DNA from 2 places in the Rhodopseudomonas julia genome. Region 1 is predicted to be linked to the other one. Evidence: predicted binding sites of a transcription regulator. Region 1 holds the regulator's gene; the other holds the start of a gene.
The links. Region 1 encodes LexA, which represses DNA repair genes until DNA is damaged. Its sites were predicted from a motif close to TGTTCNNNNTGTGTTCNG; they were not measured.
Positions count from the first base shown of each region.

Region 1 (7,650 bases):
AGAGACCGATTGTGGCCATTCTTTCCACCGGCGACGAACTCGTCGAGCCCGGAGAAGAACCGGGGCCCGATCAGATCGTTTCGTCGAACGGCATGGCGATCGCCGCGATGGTCGCGGCCTGTGGCGGTGTCGCGCGGGACCTCGGTGTCGTCATCGACGACAAACAGGCGATTGTGGATGCCGCAGCGGGGGCGAAAGACGCGGATATCCTGGTGGTGATCGGCGGTGCTTCGGTCGGAGATCACGACCTCGTCCAGCCGGCGCTCTCCGAGAAAGGTCTGAAGGTCGATTTCTGGCGGGTCGCCATGCGACCGGGCAAACCGGTCATGTTCGGTACGCTCGGGCGCACCCGGGTACTCGGCCTACCTGGAAATCCCGTCTCTGCCCTCATCTGCGCGCTCGTTTTTTTGAAGCCGCTTATCGCGGCAATGCAGGGCGCCGAAGGTACCGAGCAAACGAGGCTGTTGCCGCTTGCAGCAGCGTTGCCCGAGGTCGGTGACCGCCAACAATATTTGCGCGCGCGCTTCATCGATTGCCTGGGGCGAACGGCCGTCACCGTCGCCGACGACCAGGATTCGTCGCTTCTTGCGACGCTTGCCCGTTGCGACGCCCTCATCATCCGTCCTCCCTTTGCTCCGGAGGCCAAGGCGGGCGATGTGGTTTCCGTCATAGATCTCGCGCAAGCCCTCTCGTAACCCGCGCGGCGCTCCCCGAGGCTTGTGGAACACGCCATGAACAGGTAGTGTGCGTTCGTGATTTGTACACGAGACGCGACTCGCATCGCGAGGGGACGGCAATGCTGACAAAGAAGCAGCTCGAGCTTCTGCTCTTCATCAATGAAAGACTGAAGGAATCGGGCGTGCCGCCCTCGTTCGACGAGATGAAGGACGCGCTCGATCTGAAGTCGAAATCGGGAATCCATCGCCTCATCACAGCCTTGGAAGAGCGTGGCTTCATCAAGCGGCTGCCCAATCGCGCGCGCGCCCTGGAAGTTCTTCGCCTCCCCGATGCGGTCAATCCCAGCTTCGGGCGACCGCAGCAGCGCGGCTTCACCCCGAGCGTGATCGAAGGGCGACTCGGCAAGGCGCCGCAACCGGCTGAGGAAGAAGCGTTCGAAGAGAGCGAGCGCGGCGCAAGCGTCCCGGTCATGGGGCGGATTGCGGCAGGCGTTCCGATCTCCGCCATTCAGAACCAAAGTCATTCCATCGTCGTGCCGCCGGATCTCCTTTCGAAGGGCGAGCATTTTGCACTCGAGGTGCGCGGCGATTCCATGATCGAGGCGGGTATTCTCGACGGGGACACCGTAGTCATCCGCCGCCAGGACAGTGCCGATAGCGGAGATGTCGTCGTTGCGCTGATTGACGACGAAGAAGCGACGTTGAAGCGATTGCGTCGCAAAGGCGCGTCGATTGCGCTCGAAGCCGCCAATCCCGCCTACGAGACCCGCATCTTCGGCCCAGACAGAGTCCGGATCCAGGGCCGCCTCGTGGGGCTTTTGCGCCGCTACTGAGCGCTCGTCGACCTTCCTGGTCTCGACGTCATCTGAGCGCCGGCGGCCCATGCCAGGGTCGCCGGATCGATGGGCGTGACATACGAAGTTCGAGGTGCGGAGTGGCCCTGTCCGGTCCCCTGTGAGCAATAAATAGAGCGTGGGCTCCGTGGGCGGCGAGCGCAGAGCGATCGATGACAAACCGCGCCGCGCAATCTGCGGGCGCGCGCAGTTGTGTCACGATAATCTCGGCGCGATGGCAATCTTCCGAAAAGGCCACAGGATCTGTGACGCGCGACAGGGTCAACCCTTCCGGCATCTCCAGAACGCAGGCTTCGTCATCGCAACGAAAGCCTGGAGCTCCGGCGGGGTCATCTTCCGGCTCTCCCTCGCGCCAGACATCGTGAAGGAAGGAGCCTTGCCGCGCACCGACGACGTGGAGGTGGCCAGAAACGTCGCGGGCTGCAACCGCCCTGCCCGCCTCGTCCACCAGAACGTCGGGCTCGGCGCCGAGCAGCCAGGCAAGGAATGTCCCCACCAGAAGCGGCGCTATACCGTAGAGGCGGAGCTGCGAGCGCCACAGGCTGAGCCACAGAATCCCCCCGCTCATCAGCATGAGCGCGATTGCAGGAAACGGTGGGACAAGAACCGTGGCGCCGGGCAGTGACGCCACAAAATGCGCCGAGGCGAGGACGAGATCGATGCCCCATGCCATGACGGTCAACGGCAACACTTCCAGACCGAACGGCATTGCGATCAGGCTGATGAGCCCCGCCGGCATGACGAGGAGCGAAACCAGCGGCATCGCGATGAGATTGCCCAGAAGCGAGTAGGACGCGAGCCGTCCGAAATGGAAAGCCGCAAACGGCGATGTCGCCAGGCCCGCAACGAGCGTGGTCAAGCCGACCGTACCGATCGCAACGATAGGCCTGCGGAGAAGCCGCGCGAGCCCTCGGGCGGGTTCTGCAAGATCATGGCGCGGACGGTCGCGCCAGGCCTCCCAGGCCGCCACCAAGGCTGCAACGGCCAGAAAGGACATCTGAAAGCCCGGTTCGAGCACACTCTCGGGTTGGAGCGCCACCACCACGAACGCCGCAATCGCGAGGTTGCGCAATGACAGAGCGGGACGATCCAAAAAGACGGCCGTCAGCATGACCGCGATCATCACGAAGGCTCGGATCGTCGCGACGTTGCCGCCTGAGATCGACAAATAGAAAGCGCCGACTGCAAGCGCGATAGCGGCCGCGATTTTACGGATCGGCAGAACGAGCGCAGCATGTTCGGAAAGCGCTAGCACCGCACGCATGAGCCAGAAGGCCGTGCCGGCGATCAGCATCATATGCAGGCCCGAAATTGCGAGAATATGCGCAAGCCCCGCGATCCGGAGCGCATCGACGTCCGCATCCGCGATCTGGCCACGATCACCGACGAGAAGCGCTGCGGCGATCGCAGCAGCGGGGCCCGCCACGGCGTCGGTAATCCGCTGTGCGATCGCTCGACGGATGGCGGCAATCGCCACGAACACATGGACGCCGCTCACTGGTTCGACGACCGTCAACGCACCAAAGACGAAACCGGAAGCGCCGATCCCATCGAAGAACGCCGCCCGCGCGGGATCGTACCCTCCGGGCATCGCCGGGCCCGGCAGCGGTGCCAGCCTTGCACTGCCCTCTACCCTCGCCCCAAGCGGCGGCAGATCGGTGCGCAACGTGAGCCGGATCTTGTGTGGCGTCTCCTCTGCAGGAAGCCGCTCGATGCTCACCTGGTCGAGGACCACCCGCGGCGTTCGTTCAGCACGTGTCTCCACCGCCACCACCCGGCCGGTAAGCTGGCCACTCAGCGGATGTTCGACCATCGGCGCTCGAAGGCTTTCGACGCGAAGTTTGCCCGCAGACATCCCGGCCAGAAAGCAGGCGACGAGAACCAACGGATAGGCGCCACCACCGCGCCGCCACGCAAGGAATGCGGCAAACACCGCAGTGCCGGTTGCGAGCAGAAGCGCCGAAAGCAAAGGCTCGCGTGGCAAGATGAAATAGGTGGCCGCGCCACAAGAGAAGCCTACGGCCAGAAACAGAAAGCCGCGCCGCTCCTCAAAATCGTGCGCGACTTGGTCTCTCAGATGTGCCGCATGAGACGCAAGGCCGTAGCCGAAGCGGGTAAGCCGGCCAGGCGGCAAAAAGCCTTCGATGCGGCGACCGTCTTGCGAGGGCCGCTCCCCATCCGCCGCGCTTGACTGTCCGCCGCTTGGTTCCATGCTTGCAAGCATCCGGCGCTGTGGCTAGACCGAGCCAATCTTACACGTGGGCCGGGCATCAACCAATCGCCCCGCCCCTTTGCCAGCCAAAACCACCATGTCATCTCATCCGATTACCCGCTTTGCTCCCTCGCCAACCGGCTTTTTGCACATTGGCGGCGCACGTACGGCGCTCTTCAACTGGCTCTATGCGCGGGGCCGCGGCGGCAAAATGCTGCTCAGGATCGAGGACACCGACCGCCAGCGCTCGACCGATGCTGCCATCGCAGCCATTCTGGACGGACTCTCCTGGCTCGGCCTCGATTGGGACGGAGAACCCATCTCCCAATTCGCCCGCATGGAGCGCCATGCCGAGGTGGCCTGGCAGCTCGTTGAAAGCGGCCACGCCTATCGCTGCTATGCCTCACAAGAAGAGCTGGCGGAGATGCGCGAGACCGCGCGCGCCGAGGGACGGCCTCCCCGCTATGACGGGCGTTGGCGAGACCGCGATCCGTCCGAAGCGCCGGAAGGCATCAAGCCGGTCATCCGCATCAAGGCTCCGCAGGACGGAGAGACGGTCGTCGAAGACCATGTGCAGGGCCGCGTTACCTTCCCGAACCGCGACCTCGATGATTTCATCATCCTGCGCTCGGACGGAACGCCCACCTACATGCTGGCCGTCGTGGTCGACGATCACGATATGGGCGTCACCCACGTTATTCGCGGCGACGATCACCTCACCAATGCCGCCAGACAGGGCATCATCTACGAAGCGCTTGGCTGGCAGGTGCCACAATGGGCGCATATCCCGCTCATCCATGGCCCGGACGGCGCCAAGCTCTCCAAACGTCATGGCGCGCTCGGCGTGGAGGCTTATCGCGCGATGGGTTACCTTCCGGAGGCGCTCCGGAACTATCTCGCACGCCTCGGCTGGGGCCATGGGGACGAGGAGATTTTCTCCTCAGAGCAGGCGACGGAATGGTTCGATCTTGACGCGATCGGCAAGGGCGCGGCGCGCTTCGACTTCGTCAAGCTGCAAAACCTAAACGGGCATTATATCCGACAGGCGGACGATGCACGGCTCGTTGCCGACATGCTCAAGATCCTTCCTGAGATGGAGACACCACCGGCGTTTCCGGCGGAATTGAGTGCGGCGCAGCGTACGCAGCTCATGCAGCTCATGCCGGGCCTGAAAGAGCGCGCGAAGACGCTGGTCGAACTGGTGCACAATGCGACCTTCCTGTTCGCGGCGCGGCCATTGACACTCGACAGCAACGCAGAAGGGTTGCTCGACGAGGACGCTCGCCGTCGCCTCGGTCTTCTGCGGGATGCCCTCGGCAATTGCGCGTGGGAAACCGAGCCGTTGGAAGGCGCGGTGCGTACTTTGGCAGAATCGGAAGGCATCAAACTTGGCAAGCTGGCACAGCCCCTGCGTGCTGCGCTGACAGGCTCGACATCGTCGCCAGGGATCTTCGACGTGATGCTCGCCCTTGGACGTGAAGAGACGCTCGCCCGTATCGCCGACCAGGCAAGCGTTGCGTAATGCTCATGGCGGACGCGGCGTCCTCAGGCGCCGCCCCTGCCCTTCACGTAAGCTCAGCGCCCGCTCTCATCTTGCGGTGCAGCGCAAAAGCCGATAGCACTCGGGACAGCTAAACATCCACGACGCGGACTCTTCCGGGGGGAGGCGCAGCTCAAGTTGCGCATGCTGGAGTCTCGCGTCGATCCACAAAGGGGTGAAGTGTATGAGCGACTCCAAGGCGACCTTGAGCATCGGTAATGAGAACTGGGACTTCCCGGTTCGCGAGGGAGTAATCGGGCCATCGGTCGTCGACATCTCATCGTTGTATCGAGAAACCGGGCGGTTCACCTACGATCCTGGTTTTACCTCAACGGCCGCTTGCGAATCTGAAATCACTTATATCGACGGTGACGAGGGCACCCTTCTTTACCGCGGCTACCCGATCGAACAGCTTGCCGAACACGGCGATTTTCTGGAGACCTGCTACCTCCTGCTGTACGGCGAATTGCCGACGAAGGAGCAGAAAGCGGACTTCGACTACCGGGTCACGCACCACACGATGGTGCACGAGCAGATGTCGCGCTCCTTCCAGGGCTTCCGGCGCGACGCGCATCCGATGGCCATCATGGTGGCGATGGTCGGCGCAATGTCAGCCTTCTACCACGACTCCACCGATATCGCCGATCCTTACCAGCGCATGGTCGCCTCGCTTCGGATGATCGCCAAGGTGCCTACCATCGCGGCGATGGCGTATAAGTACCACATCGGACAGCCCTTCGTTTATCCGAAGAACGACCTCGATTACGCTACGAACTTCCTTCGGATGTGCTTCGCCGTTCCCTGTCAGGAATACGAGGTCGATCCGATCCTGTCGCGCGCCATGGACCGGATCTTCATCCTCCATGCCGATCATGAGCAGAATGCATCGACGTCGACGGTGCGGCTTGCCGGTTCCTCCGGCGCCAATCCCTTTGCCTGCATCGCTGCGGGCATTGCCTGCCTCTGGGGCCCTGCTCATGGTGGCGCCAATGAAGCCGCCCTCAACATGCTGCAGGAGATCGGCACGCCGGAGCGGATTCCGGAGTTCGTGGCCCGCGCGAAGGACAAGAACGATCCGTTCAGGCTTATGGGCTTCGGTCACCGGGTCTACAAGAACTACGACCCGCGCGCGCGCATCATGCAGCGCACCTGCCACGAGGTTCTCGAAGAGATCGGCGTCAAAGACGATCCTCTTCTGAATGTGGCCATGGAGCTCGAGCGCGTCGCACTGACTGACGAGTATTTCCTGGAGAAGAAGCTCTATCCGAACATCGACTTCTATTCGGGCATCACCCTGAAGGCACTGGGCTTCCCGACGACGATGTTCACGGTTCTCTTCGCCGTTGCTCGTACCGTTGGGTGGATCGCCCAGTGGAAGGAAATGATCGAAGATCCGAGCCAGCGCATCGGCCGTCCGCGCCAGCTCTACACGGGCTCGCCGAAGCGCGATTACGTCAATCTGTCCGACAGGACAGCCTGAAGCCTCCTCGGCTCACCTCGGAATGCTGGAAGGGCGGCCACTGGCCGCCTTTCCTTTTTGTGCATAGTCGAGAACGATGTCGGCAGCTCGCTCGCTCGGCGTCTGGCCATCCGGCGTTTCCATCAGCGCATCAAGGCGCGCAAAACCGGAAAGCTGCGCCTCGCGAGCCGGCCCCTCCTCCAGGAGCGCCAGGATTTCGCCGGCGAGCACCTCTGGAGAGCCGGCGTCATCCAGGAATTCAGGCACCGTATTGTCGCCCAGTACGAGATTGGCGAGCACGATCGAGTGCACTTTCAAAAGCCATTTCAGGCTGCGCGCCAACCACTCCACACGGTAAGCGACAATCATGGGAACCTTGGCGAGCGCGAGCTCAAGCGTCACAGTTCCAGAAGCCGCGAGCGCCGCGCTCGCCTGTCTGAAGGCGGCGAGCTTTGCCTCTTCGCCGACCACAAGTTCCACTTGCACAGGCCAATCAGCCACGCGCCTTTCGAGCTCCGGCCGCAAATGGGTGACGGCCGGCAACACGAAACGCACATTCGGCTTAGATCGCGCGATCAGGCCGGCTGTTGCACCGAACGGCTCCATCAACCGCTTCACTTCGCTGAGACGGCTGCCCGGCAGGATAAGGACGTGCGGCTCCTCATCGACACCAGCCCGTTCTCCGGGCGCCGGACGGAGCTTCTCGCGGTTCTCGATCAGCGGATGGCCGACATAAGTGCAGGGTGGCCCGCCCAAAAGTCTATGTGCCTCCGGCTCGAACGGCAGGAGGGCCATCACGTGGTCGATGTACCGCGCCATCTTCCGCGCCCGCCCCTTCCGCCAGGCCCAGACGGAGGGTGACACGTAATTGACGATCGGAAGATCGGGGAGCTGCCGCGCGACGCGCT
Region 1 is NZ_JAUSUK010000002.1:1,398,735-1,406,384, forward strand. It holds gene J2R99_RS15840 (molybdopterin molybdotransferase MoeA) at 1-695, shown strand, start outside; gene lexA (transcriptional repressor LexA) at 797-1,510, shown strand; gene J2R99_RS15850 (ComEC/Rec2 family competence protein) at 1,539-3,743, opposite strand; gene gltX (glutamate--tRNA ligase) at 3,841-5,265, shown strand; gene gltA (citrate synthase) at 5,468-6,763, shown strand; gene lpxB (lipid-A-disaccharide synthase) at 6,776-7,650, opposite strand, start outside.

Region 2 (7,650 bases), 810 kb from region 1:
TCGTCGGGCGCGACCCCGTCGCGTACGAGGGCGCGCAATGCCTTGCGGAAACCGTCGAGATCCGCCCCCGCCTTCATATCGATGCGGACGCGGGCCATCAGAACAGGCTCATTTGCTGGGCCGGCTCGGCGAGCCTTTGCCGCAGATCGAGCCGGTCGATGAGGGAGACGGGCCGGTGGTCCGGCGTGACGAGAAACGGCAGCGCCCGTTTCAGGCCCGCCGTCAGCCGCGCGAGATCTGGAAGTCGCAGCTTCTGGTGCCGGCGCGAGGTGAGAATGCGCTCCACGGCCCTCTGCCCGAGCCCCGGCACCCGCAAAAGCATCTCCCGCTCCGCGCAATTGACGTCGACGGGAAAGCGCTCGCGATGCTTCAGCGCCCAGGCAAGCTTCGGATCGACATCGAGCGCCAGCATGCCGTCCTCGCCGCTGTCGGCGACCTCGTCGGCCGAAAACCCGTAAAACCGCATCAGCCAGTCCGCCTGATAAAGCCGGTTTTCCCGGCGAAGCGGCGGCGCCTTCGCCGGCAGAAGGACGCTCGCCTCGGGGATCGGGCTGAAGGCGGAATAATAGACCCGCTTCAACGCGTAATCGCCGTAGAGCCTGGCGCTCGTGCGAATGATCGCAGCATCCTTCACATCGTCCGCCCCGACGATCACCTGCGTGCTCTGTCCGGCCGGAGAGAAACGCCGTCGCTCGTCGCGCGCCTCCAAGATGCGCTCATGCATCTGCCCCATGGCGTGAGTGATCGTCCGGTCGTTCTTTTCCGGCGCGAGCGTTTTCAGGCTCGCCCCGCTCGCAAGCTCCAGATTGATCGACAACCGGTCGGCGTACCGCCCCGCCTCTTCGATCAGCCACGGGCTCGCCTCGGGAATGGCCTTGAGATGGATATAGCCCTGAAATCCGTGAACGCGCCGGAGCGTCTTCGCCACCCGCATCATTTCTTCCATCGTCCGGTCGGGCGAGCGCGCAATGCCGGAGGATAAAAACAGGCCTTCGATATAGTTGCGTTTGTAGAATTCGAGCGTGAGCCGCACCACCTCCTCGACCGAAAAACGCGCCCGCGGCACGTTCGAGGAACGCCGGTTGATGCAATAGGCGCAGTCGAACAGGCAGTAATTCGTCAGAAGGATTTTCAGAAGCGAGACGCAGCGCCCGTCCGGCGTGAAGGCGTGGCAAATGCCGGACGGCGCCGTCGCGCCGAGCCCGTTCTTGCCAGCCTTGCGCTTCGGCGCGCCCGACGAGGCGCAGGACACGTCATATTTGGCCGCGTCCGCCAGAATGCCGAGCTTGGTTGCGAGCTTCTCATCCATGCCGGGATGATGCCATGTTCTTCTTTTGTTCGCAATACTGTTATGCGGCGAGAAACCAACGCCGTGTCTGAATCACGATCTCCGAAGCTCGGCCCATCGGCTTCAATCGATTCAGGAATTTTCGGCCCGCGCCTCCGTCTCCGCGTCCAGCACCGCGCGGATCTCTTGAAGCAAAGGATGAGCATCGGTGGCGCTGCGGCCATAAGCGAGATTGAATCGATAATCGAAGTCGGGTGGATTAAGCCCTTGATTGTGCTGCAGGATCGTCTCGAGCTTATCGAGCCCCTTGGCGAGCCGCGCCTCCGGCGTCGCCCCCGCCTCATACTCCTCCCAGAGATCGAGGATCGTCTGCCGCCGCGGCGGATCGAGCGGTGCGGTCAGTTCCATAAGATCGGCGCGCTCCTGCGCCGCCTTCTCCTCGCCCGGCATTTGCGCAACCGCCGGCACGTCGCCTGAGAGGGCTTCGGCGAGATCGTGCACGATGAGGATCTTGAGGAGATGGCCGAAGTCGATTTCGCCGAGATCTTTCTCGAAGACGATCGCCATCAGGGCGAGCCGCCAGGTGTGCGCGGCGGTGCTCTCCGGCCGCCCCTCCGCCGTAAAGCCTGAGCGGAACGTGTCCTTGAGCCGCTCCGCCGCGCGCAGAAAATCGAGCGCGCAGGAAAGGTCCGCCTGCCTCATCATCCCCTCACAGCATGCCCGGACGGAAGAGCGCGCTCTTGTCGATGATTTCGCCGGAGACCATGAAGATGCCGCCGCCCTTGTAATGCAGCGTCTCGGGATGTTCCGGCTCCGGCGCCACATGCGCCTTCACCACCTCGAAGACGAAGAAATTGTAGCGCCCGACGAGCGCATCCTCGAACAGCCGGCATTCGAAATTGGCGTGGCATTCGCCGATCATCGGCGCGCCCACCATCTCGGCAGCCTCGGCCGTCAGACCGAACTCCTCGAACTTGTCGATCCGCTCTCCGGAGGTGTTGCCGATCTTGACGACGGTATCGGTGAGCGCCGTCGTCGGCAGATTGATGACGCATTCGCCGCTCGCACGGATGAGCTCGAAGGAATGGTTGCCGGCGGAGATCATGCAGCCGACGAGAGAGGGCGAAAATTCCATGATCGTGTGCCAGCCCATCGTCATGATGTCGTGCGCGCCCCGATGGGCGGACGAGACGAGCACGACGGGCCCGGGCTCCAGATAGCGCCGCACATCCGACACGTCGAAATCGATTTTCTTCACCGCCGTCATCCTCTGCCTCCCCGAAATGGCATGGCTCCATCCCGCCACCGAATGCCGTCTGAGACCCGCTCAGGCCTCGCCAAGGCACACCTGCGGCATAGATGCAGCAACACATCCAATCACATCTCAATCAGGTTCATTCCATGACAGAAAGCACGCAGATCCTCCTCGCGTCACGCCCCGAGGGCCGGCCGACGCCAGAGAATTTCCGCACGGAGACCGCGCCCGTGCCGGCGCCGAAGGAGGGCGAAGTCCTCCTCAAGATCCGTTACCTCTCGCTCGATCCCTATATGCGCGGGCGGATGAGCGCGGCGAAATCCTACGCCGCCCCGGTCGAGGTCGGCGCCGTGATGGAAGGTGGGACTGTGGCGGAGGTCGTGGAAAGCCTCGACCCTAACTTTGCCTCCGGCGATATGGTCCTCTCCTATTCCGGCTGGCAGACGCATGCGGTCGCAAAGGCCGCTCATCTGCGCAAACTCGATCCCGAAAAAGTGCCCGTCACGACCGCCGTCGGCGTCCTCGGCATGCCGGGCTTCACCGCCTATGCAGGGCTTCTGACGCTCGGAAAGCCGAAAGAAGGCGAAACGGTCGTCGTCGCCGCGGCGACCGGACCTGTCGGCTCCGCCGTCGGCCAGATCGCCAAGATCAAGGGCGCGCGCGCCGTCGGCATCGCCGGCGGACCGGAAAAATGCCGGGCGCTCACGGAAGACTTCGGCTTCGACGCGGCAATCGACCATCGCTCCGAAAGCTTCGCGGAGGATCTGAAGGCCGCTTGCCCGGACGGCATCGACGTCTATTTCGAAAATGTCGGCGGCCCCGTCTTCGAGGCCGTGCGCCCGCTCCTCAACTTTTATGCGCGCGTGCCCGTCTGCGGCCTCGTCTCGCAATACAACGCCACCGGCCCGTTCGAGGGCCCGGACAAGCTGCCGGGCTTGATGCGCGATATCCTGACGAAGAGCCTCACCATCCGCGGCTTCATCCAGACGGAATTCAAGGATCAGATGCCGGACTTCGTCAAGGAGATGGGCAGCTGGGTCGCGGACGGACGCATCCGCTACAAGGAAGATATCGTCGAGGGTCTGGACAGGGCGCCGGACGCCTTCATCGGCCTTCTGGAAGGCAAGAATTTTGGCAAGCTGATCGTCAAAGTCGCCTGAGCCGACGAACACACGCCATTACGAAAAAAGCCCCCGCCGCGGCGGGGGCTTAATCATCACGGAAAGACGCTGCGGCTCAGACCGCAACGCCTGAACAATCACACCGCGGGTGTGCGCGCCGCCGCGGCATAGGTGGACACGACGCGGTCGATATTGGCGAGGATCAGGGACTCGGGCGTCGCCGCAAGCCGTCCGTCCGCCACCGCCGGGTAGAGCGCGCCGAGATACTGACTGATGAGCGGCAGCGGCAATTGCCGGCCCTTGAGACGCGTCAGAAGCGTCGTCACCGCGGCAACGGCCTTCGGCTGCGGCCAGTAATAGCGGATGCGGTCGGAATAGCTGAAATGCCGGTTGATGCGCTTCTCCGCGTCGCTGCCGTGGTAATATTTCGCCCATTCGCGCGGATCGCCGACGAGCACCTCTTCCATCGCGTGCTTCAGCGTCTCTTCAGGCGAAAGCCCGTCGAGCTCGACCGCAATCTGATCGAGCCCGTAAAGCGCCTCGCGATAGGCGAAGGTGAGCGCCGGCCCGACCTTCAGGATCGGAAAGCCATCGTCGACCAGGCCCGCCAGAAGCTCCACCGGCTGATAATCGGTCGAATGCGCCTCGAAGACGAATTGCGGCATCTTCGACAGGACCGCACTCAACGAGGCCGCCTTCGCCCGGTCGTAGAAGACGATGTTCTCGTTGCCGTATTCGACGCCCGGCTGCACGACGACGCCGATCGCGCGTGCAAAGGCATCCTCAAGTCCACGCGCAGCAAAAGCCGCACGATGCACCTCGACGGTTGCAAGCGCCGCCTCAGGATCGGTGACGGCAAGCTCCTCGATCTCTTCCATCGCCCCGCCCGGGATCGGCACTTCCGTGCCGATGACATAGACGGGAAGGTCGAAGCCAGATTCCTTCGCCGCAGCCTCCGAAACGGCGGCAAGCCGCGCCGCCCTCTCCGCCGTCACCTCATCAGCGAGCGCCACGCTCTCCCCGGCGCAGCCCATCGAGGTGTCGAGATGGATCTTGGTGAAACCGGCCTTCACGAAGGCGTCCACCATCGCCTCGGCCTTGCCCATCGCCTCTTCGGCCGGAAGGCTCTTCCACGGATTGGGACCGAGATGATCGCCGCCCAGGATCAGCCGGCTCGTGTCGAAGCCGACCTTTGCGGCGATCTCTTCGACGAAGCGGCGGAAATCAGCCGGCGTCATGCCGGTATAGCCGCCCTCGTGATTGACCTGGTTGCAGGTCGCCTCGATCAGAACCGGTCCGTCGCTCGTGAGGCCATGGCGAAGCGTCGCCTCGATGACCATCGGATGCGCCGAACAGATGGAGGAAATGCCGACATTCTCATGTGCCTGATGCCGCCTTGGCAGGCTCGCCAGATAGGCCGTGCTCATGCCCGTTCGCCTTTGTGTCTTGCGATGAAGTCTTCAAGCTCGGCGCCTGTCGACGTGCCGGACATCGGCCCTTTGACGCCGACGGCGCGCGCCCCGCTCGCATTCGCCATCAACAGCGCGTCTCCGGACGAGACGCCGCGCAGCCAGAAGGTCACGAAGGTGGCGCCGAAACTGTCGCCGGCCCCGGTCGGATCGATCTCCTCGACGGAAAACGCCGGCACGCGCGTCTCGCCGGAGGCGTCGAAATAGCTCGCTCCCTCGGCGCCGCGCTTGATGACGACGGCCTTGGTGCCGCGCGTCAGGATTTCGGCGATCGCCGCTTCCTCCTCCTTCGCCTCGGTAAAGAGGAAGAGCTCGTCGCCGCTCGGCAGAAAAATGTCGGCATTCTCGAAGATATGGACGAGCGCCTCCCGCATACCCGGAAAATCCAGCATCTCCTTGCGGATATTGGGATCGAAGGAGACGCTGCCGCCTTTCGCCTTCACCCGCTCGACCGCAGTGCGGATGAGGGAAATGATCTTGTCGGAAAAGAGCGAGGACCCCATCACATGCAGATGGTCCGCCTCGCCCAGCATCTTTTCGACGCCCTGATCGAGGCTCACCTGCCCGCAGGCCGATTGCCGGATATTGAAGATGAAATTGCGGTTGCCGTCCTCGCGGTAGCGCACGAAGGCGGAGCCGGTGACGGCATCGGGGATGACGGCGATGGCGGAGACATCGACCCCGTCAGCCTTCAGTCGCTCCAGATTGACGGCGCCGAAATCGTCTGGCCCGACGGCACTGATGATGCCGCAAGGCTGGCCGAGCTTCGCCACCTGATCGATGAAGATGGCGGGCGCGCCAGAGGGGAACGGGCCGACGAGCGTGATCGGCTCCAGAAAGCCGTTGCCGCGCTCCTCGGCCATGATCTCGACGAGCACCTCGCCGATGGTGACGATCTTCTTCATGAGATGAGCGGGCTTCAGCCGCGGTTGGTTTTGGAGCGCACGTCGATCCACACCGCCAGCAGAATGACGAGGCCCTTGACGATGAGCTGGTAGAAATACGGCACCGACAGAAGGCTCATGCCGTTGTTGATGATGCCGATGATGAGTGCGCCGAGAAGCGTGCCAACCATGGTGCCGACGCCGCCGGCCAGGCTGGTGCCGCCGAGCACGGCGGCCGCAATCGCATCGAGCTCGTAGCCGAGACCGGCATTGGTCTGCGCCGAGCCGAGGCGAGACGACAGAAGAATGCCGCCGACGGCCGCCATCACGCCTGAGATGGTGAAGATGATCACCTTGATGCGTTTGACGCGAATGCCGGAATAGACGGCCGCTTCCTTGTTGCCGCCGGCGAGATAGGCACGGCGGCCAAACACGGTTTTTGCAAGCAGCACGAAATTGAAGACGAAGAGCGCGAGCACGATCCAGATGATGATCGGCAGGCCGAGCCAGTTCTCCGCGCCGATCGCAAGCCAGGCGTCGTTGTTGATCGGCGCCGGCAGGCCACCCGTCGGCAGCGACACGAGCCCGCGAAAAATGCCCATCGTTGCCACCGTCACGATGAACGACGGCAGCAACAGATAGGCCGCGAGCACGCCGTTGAAGGCACCCATGATGGCGCCGGACAGAAGCGTCAGCCCGAGCGTCGGCCAGAAGCCCAAACCGATGGCGAAACATTGCGCGGCCACCATGCCGGCGACCGCCAGGATCGAGCCGACGGACAAATCGATCTCGCCGAGCAGGATGACATAGGTCATGCCGAAGGCGAGCACCGCCACCACCGACACCTGCTGCACGATGTTGAGCAGGTTGTAGAAGACGAGAAAGCGCGGGCTCAGCACCGAAAAGACGACACAGAGGACGATCAGCGAAGCGACGATGCCGCCATATTCGCGAACGGCCGGCGCCGAGGTGAATTTCGAGACGAAGCTCTTCATGATTGCATCCCTGCGGCGTAGGTCATGACGGTCTCAGGCGTGAGCCCCTCCCCGTCGAGGATGTTGGCGACCTTCTTGTCGTGCATGATGACGAGCCGGTCGGAGAGGCCGAGCACTTCCGGCAGATCGGAAGACACCATCAAGATGGCGGCCCCGTCGGCGGCCAATTGCCGGATGATCCGGTAGATCTCGAATTTCGCCCCGACATCGACGCCGCGCGTCGGCTCGTCGAGGATCAGGATGCGCGGCTTGATGCGCAGCCATTTGGCGAGCACGATTTTTTGCTGGTTGCCGCCGGAAAGGTTTGCGGCCGGCGTGTCGATCGTGTCGGTCTTGATCGTCAGCCGCGCGACCTCGTCTTCGGCTCCACGGCGCTCGGCCGAGCGCCTCGCAAATCCGAAGGCGTTCGACACCTCGCCGAGCGACACCATGTTGATGTTGCGCTCCACCGTATGGGCCAGAACGAGACCCTCTTCCTTGCGGTTTTCGGTCAGGAAGGCGATGCCGTGCCGGATCGCGTCGTCGGGCGAGCGCGGGGCGATCTTCGTGCCATCGAGAAATATCTCGCCGCCTTCCGGCCGCTTCACGCCGAAAAGCGCGTTCATGACGTCGGAGCGCCCCGAGCCGACCAGCCCGAA
Region 2 is NZ_JAUSUK010000002.1:591,388-599,037, reverse strand. It holds gene J2R99_RS11990 (UdgX family uracil-DNA binding protein) at 1-98, opposite strand, end outside; gene J2R99_RS11985 (putative DNA modification/repair radical SAM protein) at 98-1,309, opposite strand; gene J2R99_RS11980 (HD domain-containing protein) at 1,421-1,993, opposite strand; gene J2R99_RS11975 (flavin reductase family protein) at 1,998-2,555, opposite strand; gene curA (NADPH-dependent curcumin/dihydrocurcumin reductase) at 2,690-3,703, shown strand; gene J2R99_RS11965 (D-tagatose-bisphosphate aldolase, class II, non-catalytic subunit) at 3,802-5,091, opposite strand; gene J2R99_RS11960 (tagatose kinase) at 5,088-6,038, opposite strand; gene J2R99_RS11955 (ABC transporter permease) at 6,053-7,012, opposite strand; gene J2R99_RS11950 (sugar ABC transporter ATP-binding protein) at 7,009-7,650, opposite strand, start outside.
Region 2: J2R99_RS11985 (putative DNA modification/repair radical SAM protein) is a predicted target of LexA. The motif match lies at 1,325-1,342, and genes of this name have one in related genera.